4 regions of the Streptomyces sp. MMS24-W38 genome follow, and region 3 is predicted to be linked to each of the others. Evidence: riboswitches for the same ligand, from Rfam matches in the RefSeq annotation. Region 3 holds a riboswitch; each other region holds the start of a gene.

Region 1 (5,306 bases), 2.3 Mb from region 3:
TTGAAGGCCTCGACGTCCGCGTCGGTCGGCTCGGTGCGCGGGGTCGGGGGCGGGAGGGTGTCCATACGTGTCTTCCTGCGGGTCTCTGTACGGGGCGTGCGGCCTTTTCCGCACTCCTGAAGGGCTTCAGGGGGCCCAGCGGGCTCCGGAAAGGGTTCCGGGAGGTGGTGGCCCGGAACGACGGCTGAGGGTAGTAAGGCTAAACCCGGGGGCTCACCGCGCGGCGGCGTCGGACTTGTCGACCCCGTCCCAGACGTTCGCGTACCAGGGGCGGTCGGCCGCTCCGAGGTCGGTGCGCGACTTCTCGGCCGTGCCCGGGTCGATCACGATGTAGCCGGTCTCGCCGGGCATGACGTGGTGCAGCCGCTCGCGGGCCTGCTGCTCGGCGTAGGCGTCGTCCTGCCAGCGCGCCTTGAGGTCGCGCAGCTGCTCGACCCGTCGGCGGGCCTCGTCCTGCTCCTGCTGGAGGTCGGCGACCTCGGCGCGCTGGGACACGTACTGCCGCATGGGGTAGGCCAGCGCCACGATCAGCGAGCAGACCACCAGGGCGAGCAGCGCGGCCCGGCCGGTCAGCCGGGAGCGGCGGGCCTGGCGTCTGGTCTGCGAGCGGTAGACCCGGGCCGCGGTCTGCTCACCGATCAGCCGGATCCTGGTCGCGGTGGAGAAGCGGTCCCGGTCCTTCACGGCCATGTCCCCGTCTCCCGTTCACATTTCATACGCGCGTACGTCCCCGGACACGGTACGGGACCGTGTCCGGGGACGTACGGACGACTGGCGGAGCCGCGTCGTCAGGCGTTGCGGAACCGCGGGAAGGCGCTGCGGCCCGCGTACACCGCGGCGTCGTCGAGGATCTCCTCGATGCGCAGCAGCTGGTTGTACTTGGCCACGCGCTCGGAGCGGGCCGGGGCGCCGGTCTTGATCTGGCCGCAGTTGGTGGCGACGGCCAGGTCGGCGATGGTGACGTCCTCGGTCTCGCCGGAGCGGTGCGACATCATGCACTTGAAGCCGTTGCGCTGGGCCAGCTCGACGGCGTCCAGGGTCTCGGTCAGCGAGCCGATCTGGTTCACCTTCACCAGCAGCGCGTTGGCGGCGCCGTCCTCGATGCCGCGGGCCAGGCGCTCCGGGTTGGTGACGAACAGGTCGTCGCCGACGATCTGGACCTTGTCGCCGAGCTTGTCCGTGAGGGCCTTCCAGCCGGCCCAGTCGTCCTCGAACAGCGGGTCCTCGATGGAGACGAGCGGGTAGTCCGCGACGAGCCCCTCGTAGTACTCCGTCATCTCGGCGGCGGAGCGCTCCTTGCCCTCGAAGAGGTACGAGCCGTCCTTGTAGAACTCGGAGGCGGCGACGTCGAGCGCGAGGGCGATCTGCTCGCCCGGGGCGTAACCGGCTTCCTTGATGGCCTCGAGGATGAGGTCGAGGGCCTCGCGGTTGGAGCCGAGGTTCGGGGCGAAGCCGCCCTCGTCACCGAGGCCGGTGGACAGGCCGCGGCTCTTCAGCACCTTCTTCAGGGTGTGGTAGACCTCGGTGCCCCAGCGCAGGGCCTCGGAGAAGGACTCCGCGCCGATCGGGGCGATCATGAACTCCTGGATGTCCACATTGGAGTCCGCGTGCGAGCCGCCGTTGAGGATGTTCATCATCGGCACCGGCAGCAGGTGCGCGTTGGGTCCGCCCAGGTAGCGGAAGAGGGGCAGGTCGCTGGCCTCGGAGGCGGCGTGGGCGACGGCCAGGGAGACACCGAGGATGGCGTTGGCGCCGAGGGAGCCCTTGTTGTCGGTGGCGTCCAGGTCGAACATCGCCTGGTCGATCAGGCGCTGCTCGGTGGCGTCGTAGCCGACGAGCTCCGGGCCGATCTGCTCGATGACGGCCAGGACGGCCTTCTCCACTCCCTTGCCCTGGTAACGGTCGGGGTCGCCGTCACGGAGTTCGATGGCCTCGAAGGCGCCGGTGGAGGCGCCGGACGGGACGGCGGCACGACCCGTGCTGCCGTCGTCGAGGCCGACCTCGACCTCGACGGTGGGGTTGCCTCGGGAGTCCAGGATTTCCCGGGCTACGACGACGTCGATGGACGGCACGAGCATCTCCTTCATGGATGTGACGTGGATCAGCCGGGCCGCGGGGGCCCTGCGGGACGAGCCTATCCGGCTCCGGCCGATCGGCCATCCGGTCGGCCGCCCCTCGGGCGGAACCGAGAGTAAATTGTTTCCGAACGGAACAAAGACGGGCCCGGAAACCCGGACCACCCTCGCGCCCTCCGGTCGGCCCCGAGCGCCGAACACCGGAAAGATCCCGCCATGTACGGAAAAGCCCCGCCCCGGTGCGTACGGGGAACACGCACCGGGGCGGGGAAGCCCCCGCGTGGGGACGGGGGAGGCCCCGCGGGGACGGGGAGGGGCTCCGTGGGGACGGAGCCCCGAGCCTGCGGCCGCCGCCTTACTTCAGGTGCAGCTGCTGGCCCGGGTAGATGAGGTCGGCGTCCTCGACGATGTCGCCGTTCAGCTCGAACAGCTTGTTCCAGCCGCCCTTGACACCGTGCTCCCCGGCGATCGAGCTGAGGGTGTCGCCCTTGACGACCTTGTACTCGCCGTCGCCCTTCTCGACCTTCTCGCCGGTCGGGGTGGTGACGGTCTTCTGCTCGGCGACCGGACGCTCGTCGGAGCGGGAGGCCTTCTGCTCGGTGGAGCGCTCGGGGGCGGAGCCGGTGTTCTGCTCCTGGGTGTTCTGCTTCTGGGTGTTCTGCTGAGTGCTCTGCGAGGAACCGCTGTTCTGGTTGCCGGTGCCCCCGGTCGAGCCGCCGCCGGTGTAGGCGGCGTTGGACAGGCCCTTGCCGCAGACCGGCCAGGCGCCCTTGCCCTGGCCCGCGAGGACCTTCTCGGCTATCTCGATCTGCTGGGCCTTGCCGGCCCGGTCGGCGGTGGCGGCGTACTGCGTGCCGCCGTAGCCGGCCCAGGTGGAGGCGGAGAACTGCAGACCGCCGTAGTAGCCGTTGCCGGTGTTGATGGACCAGTTGCCGCCGGACTCGCACTGGGCGACGGTGTCCCACTCGGAGGCGGTGGCGGCGGAAGCGTTGCCGGCCGCCATCAGCGGGGCGGCGACGGCGGCACCGGTGACGCCGGCGACGGCGATGACCCGGGTGGCCTTGGACGGACGACGGTGCTTGCCCTTGCCGGAAAACAGCATGGAAGGATCCCCTCACCGACGCCTACGAGGTGAGCTGTCGGGTTCGGGCCGGTTGAGTTGCCCGGCCGCGTCCCTCACGGGACGCGACTTCACCCCTAGCCGATCCGGCGTCAATCACCGGACACGGCGCCTACCTTGGTTCCCCCGCTCCTGCCTACGGCGCATGACGCGACGACTGTTCCCGTGCTGCCACTGGCAGGATTCGGCGTGGCGGCAGCCGGGGCCCGCGGTGGCGAGCGGTCCTGACGGTAGACACGCGCCCTGCGGATAATCAAAGACGATCAGGGCTTCTGAGACCTATCTCTCATCGCCTTTATAACGGACATTCAGCGCGAAATGTGACCTCAACTGCCGTCACCGCCGCACCTTTTCGGATGTCAGCCTTCGTCCGATCCGAACCCGAACGCAAGCGTCTGACCGGGAAGGATGAGGCCGGAACCCGCCGCACCCGCACCCTCGCCGCCCCCGCCGTACTGGGCGAGCCATCCACCGCCGAGCGCAAGGGAGTCGACGGCGGCCGAGGAGCCGCTTCCGTCGTCCACGGGGACCCTGTCGGCCGGGGACGAGACGTCGAGGCCGCGCGAGAAGCCGAGGCCGCCGCGCGAGGCGTGCCGGCCGGAGGCTCCGGACTCACGGTCCTCGCGCACCTCCTCCTCGGCGCTGACGCCGCGGTGGCGACCGGTGGGGGCCTCACTCGCGGACGCGTCCGAAGAACCCGCCTTCTGCCCCGATTTGTCCGAGTCGCCCCCCTTGGCGGAGGCCGAGGCCGAGGCGGAGGGGGAAGCGGAAGCGGAGGGAGAAGTGCCGGGTTCGACGTCCGAACCATCGGACTTGGACGTTTCGCCCGCCTTCTCCCCCTTGGCACCCTCAACAACCTTGTCGCCCTTGTCGCCCTTGTTGTCACTGTTGTCCGACGAGGCCCCGGAGGACTGCGACGGCGACGGAGTGGCGGAGCTTTCGGTGCCGGACGAGTCGTAAGACGAGCCGCCGTCCACGCCGGTGTCGATGACGGACTTGCCCGAATCGGTGTTCAGGCCCGACAGCAGGCCGCAGGCCTGCCACGCGCCGACCCCCTGGTCGGCGAGGATCTTCTCGGCCACGGCTATCTGCTGGCCGCGGCTGGCCTGGTCGGCGCTGGACGCGTAGTCGAGGCCGCCGTACTTCTCCCAGTCCTCCTGGGTCAACTGCAGGCCGCCGTAGTAGCCGTTGCCGGAGTTCTGACTCCATGAGCCACCGGACTCGCACTCCGCGACCCTGTTCCAGGTCGAGCCCTCGGCCGCACTGGCGCCGCTGGCCCCGAGAAGCGGAATCGCGATGGCTGAGCCGGTCACTCCGGCAGCGACGACGAGAGCCGGAGCCTGGCGGGGGCGACGGTGACGACCGTTCCCGGAGAGCATGCGGAGACCTTTCGCAGGACAACAGTTACCCGCACGGCGAGTCGAACTGCGGAGCTGTGCAACCGAGGCACCGTGCTTGATGGGTGAACGTAGCCGCAGACAATCACTTGTCACAAGTTCATGCCGCGCAGATCACACGAAGATCACAGAGTTGAGCGGGCGTCATGTCCGCGCCGCTCCGCCGAGGATGCGACGGACCGTGTCCATAGGGGTCCGGCCGGTCACTTCGGAGGCGTACGGAGGCCGCACAAAGGCCACTTCGGCGGCAATCCGGCGGCCGTCACGGGTCCGTCCGGCGGGTCGCTTCGGCAGATGTTCGGCGGCCGTGCGGTGGGTCACTTCGGCCCTGGGCTGAATTCCACCGGCAGGGTCCGCAGTCCGCGCATGATGAGCCCGCCGCGCCAGCGCAGTTCGGCCGGATCCGACGCGAGCCTGAGGTCCGGCAACCGGGTCAGCAGCGTGGCGAGCGCGGTCTGGCCCTCCAGCCGGGCCAGCGGGGCGCCCAGGCAGTAGTGGATGCCGTGGCCGTACCCCAGATGCTGGTTGTCCCGGCGTGCGAGGTCGAGCACGTCGGGATCGGCGAACCGCTCCGGGTCGCGGTCCGCGGCGGCCAGGACGACGAGGACCGGGTCGCCGGCCGCGATGTGCTGCCCGCCGAGGGTGAGCGCCTCGGTGGCGAACCGCCAGGTGGCCAGCTCCACGGGCCCGTCGTAGCGCAGGAGTTCCTCCACT
Region 2 (5,306 bases), 2.8 Mb from region 3:
TCGCCCGCCGAGCGCTGGCCACCCTGGCCGACCCGACACGGCGGAGCGCCGACGCGACCGCGAAGTCACCGTGAGGGCCGCCGTGCGGGCCGCCGTAAAATCGAGAGCACTGTGTCTGACTCCTTGAACACCCCCGCAGCCCCGCACACCGAGCACGCGCCCGGTGTGTCGATCCGCCGTACCCGGGAGAGGGGGGAGCCCCGCTTCCCCGACGGGCCGAAGGCCGATCCCGCCGGGTCGCACTTCGAGCGGCGGATCCGGAGTTTCCAGCCGCGCCGGAGCCGGGTCACCGCCGGGCAGGCGGACGCGCTGCAGCGGCTGTGGCACCGGTGGGGCTTCGACGTCGACGGACGCCGACTCGACCTCGCCGACTTCTTCGGCAACGACCGCCCCGTCGTCCTCGAGATCGGCTTCGGCATGGGTGAGGCCACCGTGCGCATGGCCGCCGCCGACCCCGGCACCAACGTCCTCGCCGTGGACGTCCACACACCCGGCCAGGGCCATCTGCTCAACCTCGCCGACCAGCACGGCCTGGACAACGTGCGCGTCGGCAACGGCGACGCGATCATCCTGCTCCGCGAGATGCTCACCCCCGACTCCCTGAGCGGGCTGCGCGTCTTCTTCCCCGACCCCTGGCCCAAGAAGCGGCACCACAAGCGCCGGCTGATCCAGCCCGACTTCCTCGCCCTCGCCGCGACCCGTCTGGCACCGGGCGCGGTCGTGCACTGCGCGACCGACTGGGAGCCGTACGCCCAGCAGATGCTCGAGGTGCTGACCGCGCATCCCGCCTTCGAGAACACCCTGGCGGACGGCGGTTTCGCACCGCGTCCGGAGTTCCGCCCGCTGACCCGTTTCGAGGGGCAGGGGCTGGAGAAGGGCCATGTGGTGAACGACCTGCTCTTCCGTCGCGTACCGCACGACGACCGACCCGGTGGCCGACCCGCCGGGCAGCCCCCCGCCGGCCCCTGAGCCCACCCGGCGTACCTGCGGGCAGCGCCCTTCCCTCGTTAGGGTCAATGCCGTGGACACCAGCCGTCCGTACCCGCCGCAGCCCAGCCCGGTGGCGCACCCCGCCGGGCCGCCCCGGCGGGCCCCGCGGCACGTGCACTGGTGGCAGCGGCCCTGGGTGCGCTACGGAGCACTGATCGTCCTCCTCGCGCTCTCCGGCCTGGTCATCCTGGGTCTGGTCCGCGAGCAGACCGGCACAGAGGGCTTCCTGGTCGGTCTCGGCCTCGCCGTCCTCCCGGTGCCGCTACTCATAGCCGCCTTTCGCTGGCTGGACCGCGTCGCACCGGCCCCCTGGCGCAACCTCGTCTTCTCCTTCGCGTGGGGCGCCTGCGCCGCCGCGCTGATGGCGATCGTCGCCAACAGCTTCGCCACCCAGTGGATAGCGACGGAGACGGCGGACCCGTCCCGCGCCGACACCCTCGGCGCGACCGTCATAGCCCCCGTCGTGGAGGAGTCGGCGAAGGCCGCCGCCGTCCTGCTGGTCTTCCTCTTCCGCAGACGCGACTTCACCGGAATCCTCGACGGCGTGGTGGTGGCCGGGATCACCGCCACCGGCTTCGCCTTCACCGAGAACATCCTCTACCTGGGCAACGCCTTCGGCACCGACCAGCTCACCGGCGGCAGTGGTGTCGCCTCCGTCACCGCGGCGACCTTCTTCGTCCGCGTCGTCATGTCGCCGTTCGCGCATCCGCTCTTCACCGTGCTCACCGGCATCGGCTTCGGCATCTCCGCGCTCGCCACCGAACGCCGGCGCCCGGGGCGCGTCCTGTCGCCCCTGGGCGGTCTGCTGCTCGCGATGGGCATGCACGCGCTGTGGAACGGCTCCTCGGTCCTCGGCGAGTACGGCTTCTTCGCCGTGTACGGGGCGTTCATGGTGCCGTCGTTCGGCCTGCTGACCTGGCTGGTGGTGTGGACGCGGCAGCGCGAGCTGCGGACCGTGCGCACGGAACTGCCCGTGTACGTCGCCGCCGGCTGGCTGACCCCGGCCCAGCCGTTCGTGCTCGGCTCGATGCGGGCCCGGCGCATCGCCCGGCGGTACGCGCGCCGGCACGGGGGCCGGGCGGCGGCACGGACGGTGGCGCGGTACGAGGCGTACGCCACGTCCCTGGCGTTCCTGCGGCACCGGGCACGCCGCGGCCGCGTGGGCACGGGCTTCGCCGCACGGGAGGGGGAGCTGCTGCGGGAACTGTGGCGCCGCCGCGACGCGGCCCGCCCGGCCCTGGAGCACGCGGCCCGCGCCACCGCGCCGCCCGTGCCGCCCTGGCCGGTGTACGGCGTGCACGGCGTGCACGGCGTGCACGGCGCGACGAGCCTCGCGTATGCCCCGCACCCCGCGTACCTCGGGCATTCCGCGTACCGGCCGAACCCGTACGCGTACCCGTACCACCCCTGAAACGCCTGACCGGCAGCCCTGACGTCGGGGGGTCGTCGTCAGGACTGCCGGGGCTGTGGTCGTCTCAGACGGTGAGGCCCTTCGACTGGAGCCAGGCCATCGGGTCGATGCCCGAGGCGGAGCCGGCGGTGTGGACCTCCAGGTGGAGGTGGGCGCCGGTGGAGTTGCCGGTGGAGCCGACGCGGCCGATCACGTCGCCGGTGTTGACCTGCTGGCCGACGCTGACGCTGATGGAGGACTGGTGGGCGTACCAGATCTCGGTGCCGTCGTCGAGCGTCAGCACGGTCTTGTAGCCGTAGGAGCCGTCCCAGCCGGCGGAGGTGATCGTGCCGGTGTGGACCGCCTTGATCAGCGTGCCCGTGGGGGCGGCGAAGTCCAGGCCGGTGTGCTGGCCGGAGGACCAGTAGGCGCCGGCCTGACCGAAGGTCGAGGAGACGGTGTACGAGGAGGTGGGCAGCGCGTACTGCCGGGCCAGCTCGGCGAGGCGCTCGGCCTCGGCCTTCTTCTTGGCCTCCTCCTCCGCCTTCCGCTTCGCCTCGGCGGCCTTCTCCTCCGCCTCCTTCTTCGCGGCGGCGGCCTTCTCCTTGGCCTCCTTCTCCGCGGCGGCGGCGGCCTCGGCGGCGGCCTTGTCCTCGGCCTGGCTCTGCTGCTGCTCGACCTGGGCCATGATCCGGGCGTGCAGCGCCTCGCCGGCGTCGGAGGCGCCCTGCTCGGTGGCCTCGTCGGCGACCACACCGATGTCGCTGAGCGCGGTGGCGGAGCCCTCGGGGGTTTCCTCGTCGGAGATGAGGGAACCGACAGAGGGAAGGTCCGGCATCGAGATCGAGACCGGCGGCTTGCCGGTCTGGGCGCTGGCCATGCCGCCACCGGCGACGGCGGCTATGACACCGACGCCCAGGACCGTGGAGCTGCGGGCGAGGCCTCCGCCGCGCTGCTTGCCGACGCGGTGCCGACCGCGCACGGGGCGGACGGACTCCTCGGTGGGGTTCCACTCCTGGAAGGGGCCCTCGTCGGGGCGGACGTCGCCGTAGACGAAGGTGTCGCCGTCGTACTGGTCCGGCATGAAGGGGGCCTCGGGAGCAGGCCGGTTCGACGCCACGTGGGCGTACTCCTTTCCTTCCTTCTCGCCTACCGGGTTAGCTGACGGGTTCGGAGCAGGAAGGTCTCCTACGCGCGTATACCCTCCGTGTCTCCACGGAGGCATCCACGCGATTCACCCCAAGATGTTGGTTCCCCGGTTCCCTTGCGGGATTCGGCGCGTGCGCACGGAGCCGACTCGTGTGACGGCTGGGACGACCGCGCTGCGTTATCGAACGTTAATAGAGGTAGGGGTCGGATTCCAAGCCGTTCCTCTTGATCGTTAACGATTTCCGCACGGACTTAAGCGCCATGATCGGGCAAAAACGGGCGAGTTGGCTCTGCCTCGCGCGTCACACTGAAACTGACGGTTTATCAGTTGTTATGCGCAGCGCGGCGACCCGATCACCCGGCGTCACAACGGTGCGGAGGGTGGGACGACAAGCCGGGACGGCGGGACGGAAGCCAAGAACGACCGAGGGCCGGAACCCTTTCGGATTCCGGCCCTCGGCCTTCAGTAGCGGGGACAGGATTTGAACCTGCGACCTCTGGGTTATGAGCCCAGCGAGCTACCGAGCTGCTCCACCCCGCGTCGTTGTGTCACCAGCATACGGCATGCGGGGGACACTCCGCACACTCCTTTTCGTCGCCGTCGCCGCCGTCGCGTCACCGGCCGATCAGATGGCCGTTCGGCGCCGTGGCGGCCTTCTCGTGCTCGGGCAGCACGACGACCCGGGCGCCCCCGGCGGTCAGCACTCCGCTGCCGTCGGCGTCCGTCACGAAGGTGTCCGGCTCCCGCCAGGCGGTGACCACCCGCCGTACCCCCGCGTCCAGGATCAGCCGCGCACAGGGCGCCGGACGCGAGGCGCGGCGCGCGCAGGGTTCCAGACTGGAGTACACGGTGGCGGTCGCGAGCCGCGGATCCGTGGGGTCGGCCTTGGCGAGGGCGGCCTCCTCCGCGTGCACCACCGGGTCGCCGCCCTCCCGGGAGTGGCCGCGGGCCAGCTCGGTGCCGTCGGCCGCGACCACCACCGCGCCCACGCTGAAGGCCGTCTCCGACGGCGGGCACTGAGCCGCCAGTTCGCAGGCGAGGGCCAGCCAGTGGTGGTCGGCGGCGACGGGGAGCGGGCCGGCGCCGGGGGCGGTGGGCTCGTAGCGCATGAGGACGACGTCGCCGACCGGGCGGGTCTCCAGCAGCCGCAGCCGGCCGCCCTGGTAGGCACCGGGGCCGAAGAGGCGGGCGGCCTCCGGGTCGCCGACGAAGAGCGGGGCGAGGACCAACTGGAGCTCGTCGGCGAGGCCCTGGGTGAGGAGCTGGGTGTGGATCAGGCCGCCGCCCTCCACCATGAGCCGCCGGACGCCGTACACGTCGTACAGGTGCGTGAGGAGCCGCCGCCAGTCGAGTGCGGCGCCGAGCGGCACGACGTCGGTGGCGAGGCCGTGCGCGCGGGCGCGCTCGGCACCCTCGGCGGTCGTGTAGAGGACCTTCTCGCCGCCGGTGTGCCAGAACCGCGCCGCCGGGTCCAGGTCGCCGGAGCCGCTGACGGTGACCTTCAGCGGGTACTCGGGCCGGCCCTCGGCGACCCGGACGGCCCGCCGCTCGGGCGAGTTGACCAGCAGGCGGGGGTTGTCGGCGCGGATCGTGCCGGCGCCGATCAGGATCGCGTCGACCGACGCCCGTACCTCGTCGACCCGGTCGAAGTCGGCCGGGCCGGACAGCAGCAGCCGCTCGGGGCCGGTGTCGTCGAGGTAGCCGTCCAGGGAGACGGCGGCGGACAATAGGACGTACGGGTGGGGCATCGACGCGCTCCTGGGAAGACGGGAACTT
Region 3 (5,306 bases):
AGGAAGACACCGTCCGGGCGGCCTCTTTGCAGGTCCAGATGGGCCTGGATGCCCTCGGCCGGGTTCATGTGGATCTCGGGCCAGGAGCCGGGTCCCGGAACCGGGTCCAGTCGGCCCTTGGGCCAGAAGTCCGAGTACGCGCCGATCTGGATCATCGTCGCGTCGAACGGGCCGTGGTCGGCGCCGATGTCCTTGAAACCGTCGAAGTAGCCGGTGTCGCCGCTGTGGTACACGCGGTGCTCCGCACCTGCCACGACCCAGGAGGCCCACAGGGTGTGCTGGGTGTTGCGCAGTCCCCGGCCGCAGAAATGGCGGGCCGGGGTGGCCGTGAGGGTGAGTCCGCCGACCCGCGTCGCCTCGTACCAGTCCAGTTCACGCAGCCGGTCGGCGGACACGCCCCAGTGCTCCAGATGGGCACCCACTCCGAGCGGCACGGCGAACAGCGTGTCCGTGCCGGCCAGCGCCTCGACGGTGGGCAGGTCCAGGTGGTCGTAGTGGTCGTGCGAGATCACCACGACGTCGACCGGGCCGAGCGCGGCCAGCGGCAGGGGCACCGGGTGCAGCCGCCGGGGCCCGACGAAGGGGAAAGGGGAGCAGCGCTCGCCCCACACGGGGTCGAACAGGACCCGCTGACCGTCTATCTCCGTGAGGACGCTGGAGTGGCCCATCCAGGTGAGGCGCAGCCCGGTGGCCGGCTGCCGGGCCAGGTCGGCGAGGGTGGTGGAGTGCACCGGTACGGTGCCGCGCGGCGCACGGCTGTACCGGGTCTCCTTGTCGAAGTAGGTCTTCGCCAGGTCTCGGGCCGAGCCCTCGGACCGGGGCCGGGTGGGGCCCCCGGGGTTCTGGAACACCCCGTCCCGGTAGTGCGGGGATCTGCGGATGCGCTCCATGCGCTCCCCACTCGGGTCCGCGCCGAAGGCCGCGGGCCGTAGCGCACGGAGCCCGGAGCTCTGGGAACGGAAACCGGCCACGATGCCTCCCAGCGGAGTCGGTCAGACATCCCATTATGTGCGGACAGGCCGGTACCGCGGTGTCGGACGGGACAGAACCGGCCGCACGGGGCGATGGGCCGGCCGGGCTCCGGCCCCTCGCGGGGGCGGGGTGCGGGCGCCCGCTCCCGCGCCCCGCTCCCAGGCCTGCTGCCCGCCGCCTCCGTCCCCGTCCGGCGTTACGCCACCGAGGCGATCCGCACCTTGATGTCGTCCGGGGACAGCGTCCCCTTCGCCGTCACGTGGTCCCCCGACGATTCCCCGCGCAGCCGGCGCCCTATCCACGGCACCAGGTACTCGCGCGCCCAGTGGACGTCGTCCCGCCGGACGTCGAGGTTGCCGCGCGGCGGCAGCGGGGGCCAGGGCTGCTCCGGGTCGGCCGGGACGTCCAGGCCGAGGGTCTGGCCCGCGCGGAGCGCCACGCGCGTGTGCCCCTCGGGCGACAGGTGGAGCCGGTCCGCGTCCCAGGCCCTGCGGTCCTGGACGCTCCTCAGGGACCACAGGTCGAGCACCGGGCAGCCGTACCGGTCGGCGACGGCCCGCACGTGCCCGTTGTAGGTGGCGATCTTGCCGCGCAGATGCTTGAGCAGGGGCACGCCCCGGGTGTCGAACCCCGTGGTCACCAGAACCGTGCCGGAGACCGCCGTCAGCGCGGCCACAGCCCGCTCGAAACGCTCGGCCACCTCGTCGGGGTCGGTACCGGGGCGGAGGATGTCGTTGCCGCCCGCGCAGAAGGAGACCAGCGCGGGAGCCAGTTCGACGGCCCGCGGAACCTGGTCGGCCATGATCTGGTCGAGCAGTTTTCCGCGCACCGCGAGATTCGTGTACTGGAAGTCGCCTTCGGGACGACGGTCGGCGAGAAGTACGGCGAACCGGTCGGCCCAGCCGACGAACGCCCCGTCCGGGCCGGGGTCGCCGACGCCCTCGGTGAAGCTGTCCCCCACCGCCACGTACGACCCGATCACTGATGTGCTGTCACTCTTCGAATCGTCTGCCACGAGGGGACATGATTCCCTTTCGAATGTGACCTACGCGACCGTAGGAAGGGGTTGACGCGCGGTGAGATAAGCCACTCCCGAAGCATCGCCCCATTCCGGAATAGCCCCGTCGGCAAGAACGTTGAGGGGCGAAGCACGCCGAAGGCCGGACCCCGGGATCGGGGTCCGGCCTTCGGCGTGCTTCAGGCGGGTCTCGCGGGGGTCAGGCGATGGAGACGCCCTTCGAGCCGAGGTAGGCGACCGGGTCCACGTCCGAGCCGTAGTTCGGCGTGGTGCGGATCTCGAAGTGCAGGTGCGGGCCGGTCGAGTTGCCGGTGGACCCCGAGAGGCCGACCTGCTGGCCGCCGCTCACGGCCTGGCCGGCCGAGACGGACAGCGAGGACAGGTGGGCGTACTGGGCGTAGTGGCCGTCCGCGAGCTTGATGACGACCTGGTTGCCGTACGCACCGGCCCAGCCCGCGGAGACGACGGTGCCCGGGCCGACGGCCTTCAGGGAGGTGCCGGTCGGAATGGCGAAGTCGACACCGGTGTGGTAGCCGCTGGACCACATGCTGCCGGCCACCTTGTAGGCGGTGCCGAGGCCGCCACCGGGCACCGGCGAGCTGTAACCGGGGGTGTTCGCGGCCTGGTTGGCGGTCGTGGCGCCGGAGGAGGCCTTCGGCGCGGAGGACGGAACGGGCGAAGAGGGCAGCCCCAGGGAGCCGGAAGGACCAGAAGAGGGCGACTTCTTCGGAGTGCTCGTCGCGGCCTTGCCGTCGACCGAGAGCTTCAGGCCGGGGTGGATGAGCGACGGGTCGTCACCCACGGCCTCCCGGTTGTCGGCGTAGAGCTGCTTCCAGCCGCCGTCGACGTTCTCGGACTCGGCGATCTTCGCCAGGTAGTCGCCACCCTTCACGACGTACGTGCGGGCGTCGCCGTTCTTGCCGCTGTCGACCTTCTCGTCGTCAGCCTTCTTGTCGGCGACGGAGAACGTCTGGACGGCCTTTTCCGGGGCCGCCTGCGCAGGGGCGGCGCTCGCGCCGGTGGCACCGAGAAGCGGCAGGGCGAGCGCGGCGCCACCAGTGCCGGCGACGGCGATGGCGCGGGTGAAACGCAGAGCGCGGGGACGGCGGTGCTTACCCTTTGCGGGCATGACGAATTCCTCTCCGGCGCCTACGAGGTGAGCTGTCGGGTTCGGACTGGAGCTGCCCGGCCGCGTCGAGACGCGACTTAACCCCGAGCCTGTTCCGGAGACCGGAACAGGCAGTGGTACCTGTGGGTCCCCCGCTCCTGCCGTACACGGGTCAGTGTGTGCGGGCTCCGGGCGGCGGCAGGATTAGGCGTCCGTCCGGATCGATGGCGAACGTAGGCGACCACGACGCAAAGGGACAAGCGCGATGTTTCGAATGAAGGCCCTTTTCCGTGATCCATTTACCTGAATTCCGTCACCCGGAGTCGTCCCGGATTTTTCGCGCGCCTGAATTCCCTTGCGAAACACCGGAATTACGTGAGCATGACGACAACACATCGTCACCGGTATGACGATGCTCACCACGCCCTCCCCATATCTCTCTTTATTTGGGCACATTGCATCCAAACGCCCTAAACGGACAAAATGCATTCAATTACCCGATCGGGGGCGATCTGCTCCGGCTGCACGGCGGGCTCGGAACGCCCGTGTCGGCTGATCCGTGGACAACTCATTGCCCCTGACAGGCATGTCGTATCGTCGAGTGACACCCGCCGGCGCCTCCCCGTCGGCGGCGAGAGGGAGGGGCCCCCGTGACGCAGCACATCCCGTCGACCGAACCCGAGCTGACCGGAGTGCGGAACTTCCGCGACGTGGGCGGACTGCCGACCGTGGACGGCCGCCGGGTACGGCACGGCGTGCTGTTCCGCAGCGGTCACCTCGCCCACGCCACCGCCTCGGACACCGACTTCCTGTCCTCCCTGGGACTGCACACCGTCTTCGACTTCCGCAACGCGGCCGACCAGAAGCTGGACGGCCACGACATCGAACTGCCCGGCGTACGCAATGTGAACCTGCCGCTGAGCGACCCGGCCGACGGCGCCCAGTTCTGGAGGATGGTCCGCGACGGCGACCTGGAGCAGCTGCGCTCGATCCTCGCCGACGGCAAGGGGGCGGGCCGGATGATCGCCTCGTACCGCGTGATCGTCAAGGAACGCACCGCCGAGCACTCCCAGGTGCTGCGCTCGCTCGCCGAGGACAGCGTCCCCGCGCTGATGCACTGCGCGGCGGGCAAGGACCGCGCGGGCCTGTCGGTGGCGGTGACGCTGCTCGCCCTGGGCGTGGAACGGGACGCGATCTTCGACGACTACCTCAAGTCCAACGCCAAGCACCGCCGCTACAAGGTGCGTCGCAGCGGTAGCTCCGCCTCGGCCTACTCCCCCGAGGTCATGGAGCTGCTCAACCCCCTGTTCGACGCCCGCGCCGAATATCTGTCGGCCGCCCTGGAAACCATCGAGGAGACCTGGGGCGGCGTGGACCCCTACCTCGAGACGGCGCTCGGGCTCACCCCCGAAAGCCGGGAGCGACTGCGCGAGCGCCTGCTCGACTGAGGAACCACCCGGCCGGGCAGCGCCTCACGGAGGCACTGCCCGGACAGGCCCCGAGGGCTACTGCTTCGCGCCCAGCGCGAACAGCAGATAGATGAAGCCCGCGAAGAGGTGCCCCACCACGACGTAGACGAACAGCCTCACCCACAGGGCGCGAGGGAACTTCTCCTCCAGGTCTTTCATGACACATCTCCATGGGTGGGGCCCAGGCACAGGGCGGCCGTGGGGCTCTGCAACAGGGTATGGACGAAGAGCAGCTCGACCCCGTCGGGGTCCTGAGCGGCGATACGGTGCGGGGTCAGCGAGTCGAAGTGCGCGCTGTCGCCCGGGGCCAGCCGGTGCAGCGCGTCCCCGAGGCGCAGCAGCAGTCGCCCCTTGAGGACGTACAGCCATTCCTCGCCCGGGTGGACCCGCACGATGCCGCTCTGGGCGCCGTGGGGAACCTCGACCCGCAGGGCCTGCATCCCGCGCCCGGGGGAGCCGGCCTGCCGGTACGTCCAGCCGCCCGCGACGGTCGGCTCCGTGTCGGCGGCGCGCAGCACCGTGTCATGGCCGGTGGTGGTCTCGCCGAGCAGTTCCGAGACGGTCGTACCGTAGATACGGGCCAGGGAGAGCAGCATGGGCAACGAGGGCTGCCGCTGCCCGGTCTCCAGCCGGGAGAGATGGGCGGGCGACAGCCCCGCGTCGCGCGCCGCGGCCTCCAGGGTCAGACCTGCCCGGCGGCGCAGCGCGCGCAGGTGCGGCGCGACCGCGGGAAGCGCGG
Region 4 (5,306 bases), 5.0 Mb from region 3:
TGCTCCGGCGGGAAGGCCTTGTTCACGGCGTACAGGCGGCCGGTGAATCCGCCGTCCCGGATGTTGTCGAGGAGGCTGCGGCCCACGCCGCCGGGCCCGCGGCCGACGCCTATGACGGCGACCGAGCCGGGAGTGAGCAGACGCCGCACGGAACGGGCCTCGGCACGCTGTTCGCGCGCCTGCTGCACGGCCAGCGAACGGTCGGTGGGTTCGAGGTCGAGCTCCAGGCGGACCACACCGTCCTCGAAGCTGCGCTTCTGGGTGTACCCGGCGTCCGTGAACACCTTGATCATCTTGCTGTTGGCGGGCAGCACCTCGGCGGCGAACCGGCGGATGCCGCGCTCGCGTGCGACGGCGGCGATGTGTTCGAGGAGGGCGGAGGCGATGCCCCGGCCCTGGTGGGCGTCCTGCACCAGGAAGGCGACCTCGGCCTCGTCGGAGACCGCAGGGACGGGCGCTCCGGCGGGCGACGGGTGGGAGGCGGCGGGTGTTCCGTCGGGGCCGATCCGGTCATAGCGTACGGTGGCGATGAACTCGCCGCCCACGGTGGCCGCCAGTCCCACCCGGTCCACGAAGTCGTGGTGTGTGAACCGGTGCACGTCCTTGGCGGACAGGCGAGGGTAGGGCGCGAAGAAGCGGTAGTACTTCGACTCGTCCGACACCTGCTCGTAGAAGCTGACCAGGCGCTCGGCGTCGTCAACGGTGATGGGCCGCACGCGCGCGGTGCCGCCGTCGCGCAGCACCACGTCGGCCTCCCAGTGGGCGGGATACTCATGCCGGTCCGACGAGATCTGCATGGGCCCCAGAGTACGGCTCGCGTACGACAACGGCGCGAGGCAGTCTGTGGGTGCACGAGCCGGACCGAGGCCGCGGTCCGGTGTCGCCGGGAGCGGGAACGAGTGCCGCTCCCGGCGTGGTTCCCGATATGGGAAACTGGTCTAGACAACCTGAACACCGAAGGGCAGCAACACATGGCTGAGCGCCGCGTCAACGTCGGCTGGGCCGAGGGCCTTCACGCCCGTCCCGCCTCCATCTTCGTCCGAGCCGCCACGGCCGCAGGCGTCCCGGTGACGATCGCCAAGGCTGACGGCACCCCCGTCAACGCGGCCTCCATGCTGGCCGTCCTGGGCCTGGGCGCCCAGGGCGGCGAGGAGATCGTCCTCGCTTCCGACGCCGAGGGCGCCGACGCCGCCCTGGACCGTCTGGCGAAGCTGGTCTCCGAGGGTCTCGAGGAGCTCCCCGAGACCGTCTGACAGGTTCTCCGGCTTCTCCGGCAGCGAGTGGAGCCGCGTCGCCCTTCCCGGGCGGCGCGGCTCCGTCCTTTCGGGAAGGACGCCGCCGTGGACATCCGGCCGCTCGGCACGCGGAGAGCCCCGGCTCGGGAGCCGAGCCGGGCGTCAGGGTTCGCGGCTCGGGCCAGAGGCGCCTCGGGTCAGAAGCACCTCGGGTCAGAGGTTCACGCCGTGCGCGCGGAGGTAGGCGACCGGGTCGATGTCGGAGCCGTACTCGGCGCTCGTACGGGCCTCGAAGTGCAGATGCGCGCCGGTGACGTTGCCGGTGGCGCCGGAGACGCCGATCCGCTGCCCCGGGGTGACCTGCTGTCCCGCCGAGACGGCGACGGACAACAGGTGGCCGTACTGGGTGTAGGTGCCGTCGTGCATCTTGATGACGACCTGGTTGCCGTAGGCGCCGCCCCAGCCGGCCTCCACGACGGTGCCCGCGCCGACCGAGAGCACGGGGGTGCCGCTCGCGGCGTGGAAGTCGACACCGGTGTGGCTGCCTGAAGACCAGACGGCGCCGCCGGACAGGTAACCGGTCGAGACGTAGGAACCCGCGATCGGGGACACGAAGGTGTTGAGGCGCTTGCGCTCGGCCTCCCGCGCGGCACGCTCCTCGGCTTCGCGGGCCTCCTCGGCCTCCTCTGCCGCCCTCTCCCGTGCGGCCTCCTCCGCGGCCTCGCGCGCGGCGGCCCGGGCCGCTTCCCGCGCGGCCTCGTGCTGGGCGGCCGCCTGGGCGTCGACCCGGGCGGCGACTTCCTCGCCCATGGCGATGACGGGGGTCAGGCCGGTCTGCTGCGCGGCGGGACCGGCGGCGGACGCCGGGGCCGCGAGGGAGCCGACCACGCCGGTGGTGGTGAGGGCCGCGACGCCCGCCGCCCTGGCGGTGCCGCGGTGCATGCGGCCGGGACGACGGTGCTTCCCGGTGGCGCGTGTGAACGCCATGCAGTGGGTGGTCCTTTCCTTCCCTCTCGCCTACCGGGTTAGCTGAAGGGTTCGGAGCAGGAAGGTCTCCTACGGGCCCCTCGCGACAGGCGCGGGCGTCCGATTCACCCCAGGGACTGCACGGCTGGGTCCCCGGCTCCCCTGGCTCGCGCCGTGCGGGGACTCGGCGATGGCTGTCCGGTGCCGCGGGTGCGGCGCACTGCCCGACGAACAGCCCGGATGACGCTAAGCGGGGCGTCTTCCCATCCCCAAACGGATCCCGCCTTCTGTAGCGCATCCCACAGGGCAGACAGGACCTCTCCACCCCAATTCGGGCATAGGCGGGCCCTGGTGACTTTCGTGCCACCAGGGCCCGCACGCGCGTGCGCTCCGCTTGCGCGCGCCGGCTACTCGGCGGGCACGACCGTGACCTCGCCGATGCCGAGCGCCTCGACGGGCGCCTTGATCTGCGCCGCGTCGCCGACCAGCACGGTCACGAGGCGGTCCACCGGGAAGGCGTTCACCACGGCCGCGGTGGCCTCCACGGTGCCGGTGGTGGCGAGTCGGCGGTACAGCTCGGCCTGGTAGTCGTCGGCCAGGTGCTGCTCCACCTGGTCGGCCAGGGTGCCGGCGACGGCCGAGGCGGTCTCGTACTTGAGCGGCGCGACCCCCACCAGGTTCTGCACGGCGACGTCACGCTCGGCGTCCGTGAGGCCCTCCGCGGCGAGCGTGCGCAGCACCGTCCACAGGTCCTCGAGCGCGGGTCCGGTGTTCGGGGTGTCGACGGAGCCGCTGATGGCGAGCATGGCCGCGCCCGTGGCCCCTCCGGAGGAAGAAGGGGGCGCGGACCTCAGGACCTGGCCGAACGACCGTACGCCGTAGGTGTAGCCCTTCTCCTCGCGCAGGACGCGGTCCAGGCGGGAGGTGAGGGTGCCGCCGAGGCAGTAGGTGCCGAGCACCTGCGCGGGCCACACGCGGTCGTGCCGGTCCGCTCCGACCCGGCCGATCAGCAGCTGCGTCTGCACGGCGCCGGGGCGGTCCACGATCACGACCCGGCCGGTGTCGTCGGCGACGATCGGCGGAACGGGCCGCGGCTCGGCGGCCGATCCGGTCCAGGAGCCGAGGGTGTCACCGAGCAGCTCGTCCAGGTCGATGCCGGTGAGGTCACCGACGACCACCGCGGTGGCGGTCGCGGGACGGACGTGCTTCTCGTGGAAGGCGCGCACGGCCGACGAGTCGATGCCGGCCACCGTCTCCTCGGTGCCCTGCCGCGGGCGGGACATCCGCGAAGTCGCCGGGAACAGCTCCTTGGAGAGTTCCTTGGCGGCACGACGGGAGGGGTTGGCCAGCTCGTGCGGGATCTCGTCGAGACGGTTGCGGACGAGGCGTTCGACCTCGCTGTCGGCGAACGCGGGCGCCCTGAGGGCGTCGGCGAGCAGCCCGAGCCCCTTGGCGATCCGGGAGGCCGGCACCTCGAGGCTCAGGCGCACGCCGGGGTGGTCGGCGTAGGCGTCCAGGGTGGCGCCGCAGCGCTCCAGTTCGGCCGCGAACTCCTCGGCGGAGTGCTTGTCGGTGCCCTCGGAGAACGCCCTCGCCATGATCGTGGCGACCCCGTCGAGACCGTCGGGCTCGGCCTCCAGGGGCGCGTCGAGCAGCACCTCGACCGCGACGATCTGCTGGCCGGGACGGTGGCAGCGCAGGACGGTCAGACCGTTGCCGAGCGTGGTGCGCTCGGGGGCCGGGAAGGCCCAGGGCTTGGCCTCGCCCGCCTGCGGCTGGGGGTGGAAGTCCATCGTGGCAAGCTCGGTCACTTCGCCGTCTCCTCGTTCTCGTCGGTGCCGGCGGCCGCGGCTTCTTCGGTTCCGGAGGCCGCTGCTTCTTCGGACTCCCCTGCCTCGGGGGCGACGGGCTCGTAGACGAGCACCGCGCGGTTGTCCGGGCGCAGGCGGGCCTCGGCGACCTCCCGGACGTCCTCGGCGGTCACGTCGAGGATGCGCCCGACGGCGGTGAGGGCGAGCTGCGGGTCGCCGAACAGGACGGCGTACCGGCACAGTTCGTCGGCCCGGCCGGCGACGGTGCTGAGCCGGTCCAGCCACTCGCGCTCCAACTGGGCCTGGGCGCGCTCCATCTCCTCGGCCGTGGGGCCCTCCTCGGCGAACCGGGTGAGCTCCTCGTCGATCGCCGCCTCGATGACCGGCACCTCCACATCGCCGGACGCCTTCACGTCCAGCCAGCCCAGGGAGGGCGCCCCGGCCAGCCGGAGCAGGCCGAATCCGGCCGCCACGGCCGTACGGTCCCGGCGCACCAGCCGGTTGTAGAGCCGGGAGGACTCGCCGCCGCCGAGGACGGTGAGCGCCAGGTCCGCGGCGTCGCTCGCGCGCGTGCCGTCCTCGGGCAGCCGGTAGGCGGCCATCAGCGCACGCGCGGGGACCTCCTCCTCGACGAGCTCACGCAGCTCCTCGCCGATGACCTCGGGCAGCGAGCCGTCGCGGGGCTCGGGCTTGCCGTCGTGCGAGGGGATGGAGCCGAAGTACTTCTCGATCCAGGCGAGCGTCTGCTCCGGGTCGATGTCACCGACGACGGAGAGCACGGCGTTGTTCGGCGCGTAGTACGTGCGGAAGAAGGCGCGGGCGTCCTCCAGGGTGGCCGCGTCCAGGTCCGCCATCGAGCCGATGGGCGTGTGGTGGTACGGGTGGCCGTCCGGGAAGGCGAGGGCGGTCAGCTTCTCGAAGGCCGTGCCGTAGGGGACGTTGTCGTAGCGCTGGCGGCGCTCGTTCTTGACGACGTCCCGCTGGTTCTCCATGGACTCCTCGTCCAGGGCGGCCAGCAGGGAGCCCATGCGGTCGGCCTCGAGCCAGAGGGCGAGCTCCAACTGGTGGGCCGGCATGGTCTCGAAGTAGTTGGTCCGCTCGAAGCTGGTGGTGCCGTTGAGCGAGCCTCCGGCGCCCTGGACCAGCTCGAAGTGACCGTTGCCCTTCACCTGCCCGGACCCCTGGAACATCAGGTGCTCGAAAAGGTGAGCCAGGCCGGTGCGTCCCTTGACTTCGTGGCGCGAGCCGACGTCGTACCAGAGGCACACCGCCGCGACGGGGGTCAGGTGGTCCT

Evidence for each region. A riboswitch is a leader RNA that binds a small molecule or an ion and turns the genes downstream of it on or off. The one in region 3 is predicted to bind cyclic di-AMP.
Region 1: it holds a riboswitch for cyclic di-AMP, as region 3 does, so the genes downstream of both, AC6F7H_RS16910 (transglycosylase family protein) here and AC6F7H_RS27345 (LysM peptidoglycan-binding domain-containing M23 family metallopeptidase) in region 3, are expected to answer to the same signal.
Region 2: it holds a riboswitch for cyclic di-AMP, as region 3 does, so the genes downstream of both, AC6F7H_RS14370 (M23 family metallopeptidase) here and AC6F7H_RS27345 (LysM peptidoglycan-binding domain-containing M23 family metallopeptidase) in region 3, are expected to answer to the same signal.
Region 4: it holds a riboswitch for cyclic di-AMP, as region 3 does, so the genes downstream of both, AC6F7H_RS04515 (M23 family metallopeptidase) here and AC6F7H_RS27345 (LysM peptidoglycan-binding domain-containing M23 family metallopeptidase) in region 3, are expected to answer to the same signal.

The regions. Positions count from the first base shown of each region.
Region 1 covers NZ_JCBCPP010000001.1:3,925,423-3,930,728, reverse strand. Annotated here, with positions in the region: gene AC6F7H_RS16925 (DUF501 domain-containing protein) at 1-65, opposite strand, end outside; gene AC6F7H_RS16920 (FtsB family cell division protein) at 214-690, opposite strand; gene eno (phosphopyruvate hydratase) at 789-2,072, opposite strand; gene AC6F7H_RS16910 (transglycosylase family protein) at 2,431-3,177, opposite strand; cyclic di-AMP (ydaO/yuaA leader) riboswitch at 3,182-3,349, opposite strand; gene AC6F7H_RS16905 (transglycosylase family protein) at 3,555-4,508, opposite strand; gene AC6F7H_RS16900 (cytochrome P450 family protein) at 4,910-5,306, opposite strand, start outside.
Region 2 covers NZ_JCBCPP010000001.1:3,407,737-3,413,042, reverse strand. Annotated here, with positions in the region: gene lhgD (L-2-hydroxyglutarate dehydrogenase) at 1-74, shown strand, start outside; gene trmB (tRNA (guanosine(46)-N7)-methyltransferase TrmB) at 112-969, shown strand; gene AC6F7H_RS14375 (PrsW family intramembrane metalloprotease) at 1,061-2,401, shown strand; gene AC6F7H_RS14370 (M23 family metallopeptidase) at 2,466-3,500, opposite strand; cyclic di-AMP (ydaO/yuaA leader) riboswitch at 3,512-3,669, opposite strand; tRNA gene AC6F7H_RS14365 (tRNA-Met) at 3,997-4,070, opposite strand; gene AC6F7H_RS14360 (dihydrofolate reductase family protein) at 4,145-5,278, opposite strand.
Region 3 covers NZ_JCBCPP010000001.1:6,232,900-6,238,205, reverse strand. Annotated here, with positions in the region: gene AC6F7H_RS27355 (MBL fold metallo-hydrolase) at 1-971, opposite strand, end outside; gene AC6F7H_RS27350 (SGNH/GDSL hydrolase family protein) at 1,169-1,954, opposite strand; gene AC6F7H_RS27345 (LysM peptidoglycan-binding domain-containing M23 family metallopeptidase) at 2,190-3,119, opposite strand; cyclic di-AMP (ydaO/yuaA leader) riboswitch at 3,122-3,286, opposite strand; gene AC6F7H_RS27340 (tyrosine-protein phosphatase) at 3,749-4,546, shown strand; gene AC6F7H_RS27335 (DUF6126 family protein) at 4,604-4,726, opposite strand; gene AC6F7H_RS27330 (helix-turn-helix domain-containing protein) at 4,723-5,306, opposite strand, start outside.
Region 4 covers NZ_JCBCPP010000001.1:1,269,765-1,275,070, forward strand. Annotated here, with positions in the region: gene AC6F7H_RS04505 (bifunctional acetate--CoA ligase family protein/GNAT family N-acetyltransferase) at 1-797, opposite strand, end outside; gene AC6F7H_RS04510 (HPr family phosphocarrier protein) at 972-1,253, shown strand; gene AC6F7H_RS04515 (M23 family metallopeptidase) at 1,449-2,222, opposite strand; cyclic di-AMP (ydaO/yuaA leader) riboswitch at 2,235-2,401, opposite strand; gene AC6F7H_RS04520 (M16 family metallopeptidase) at 2,609-4,012, opposite strand; gene AC6F7H_RS04525 (M16 family metallopeptidase) at 4,009-5,306, opposite strand, start outside.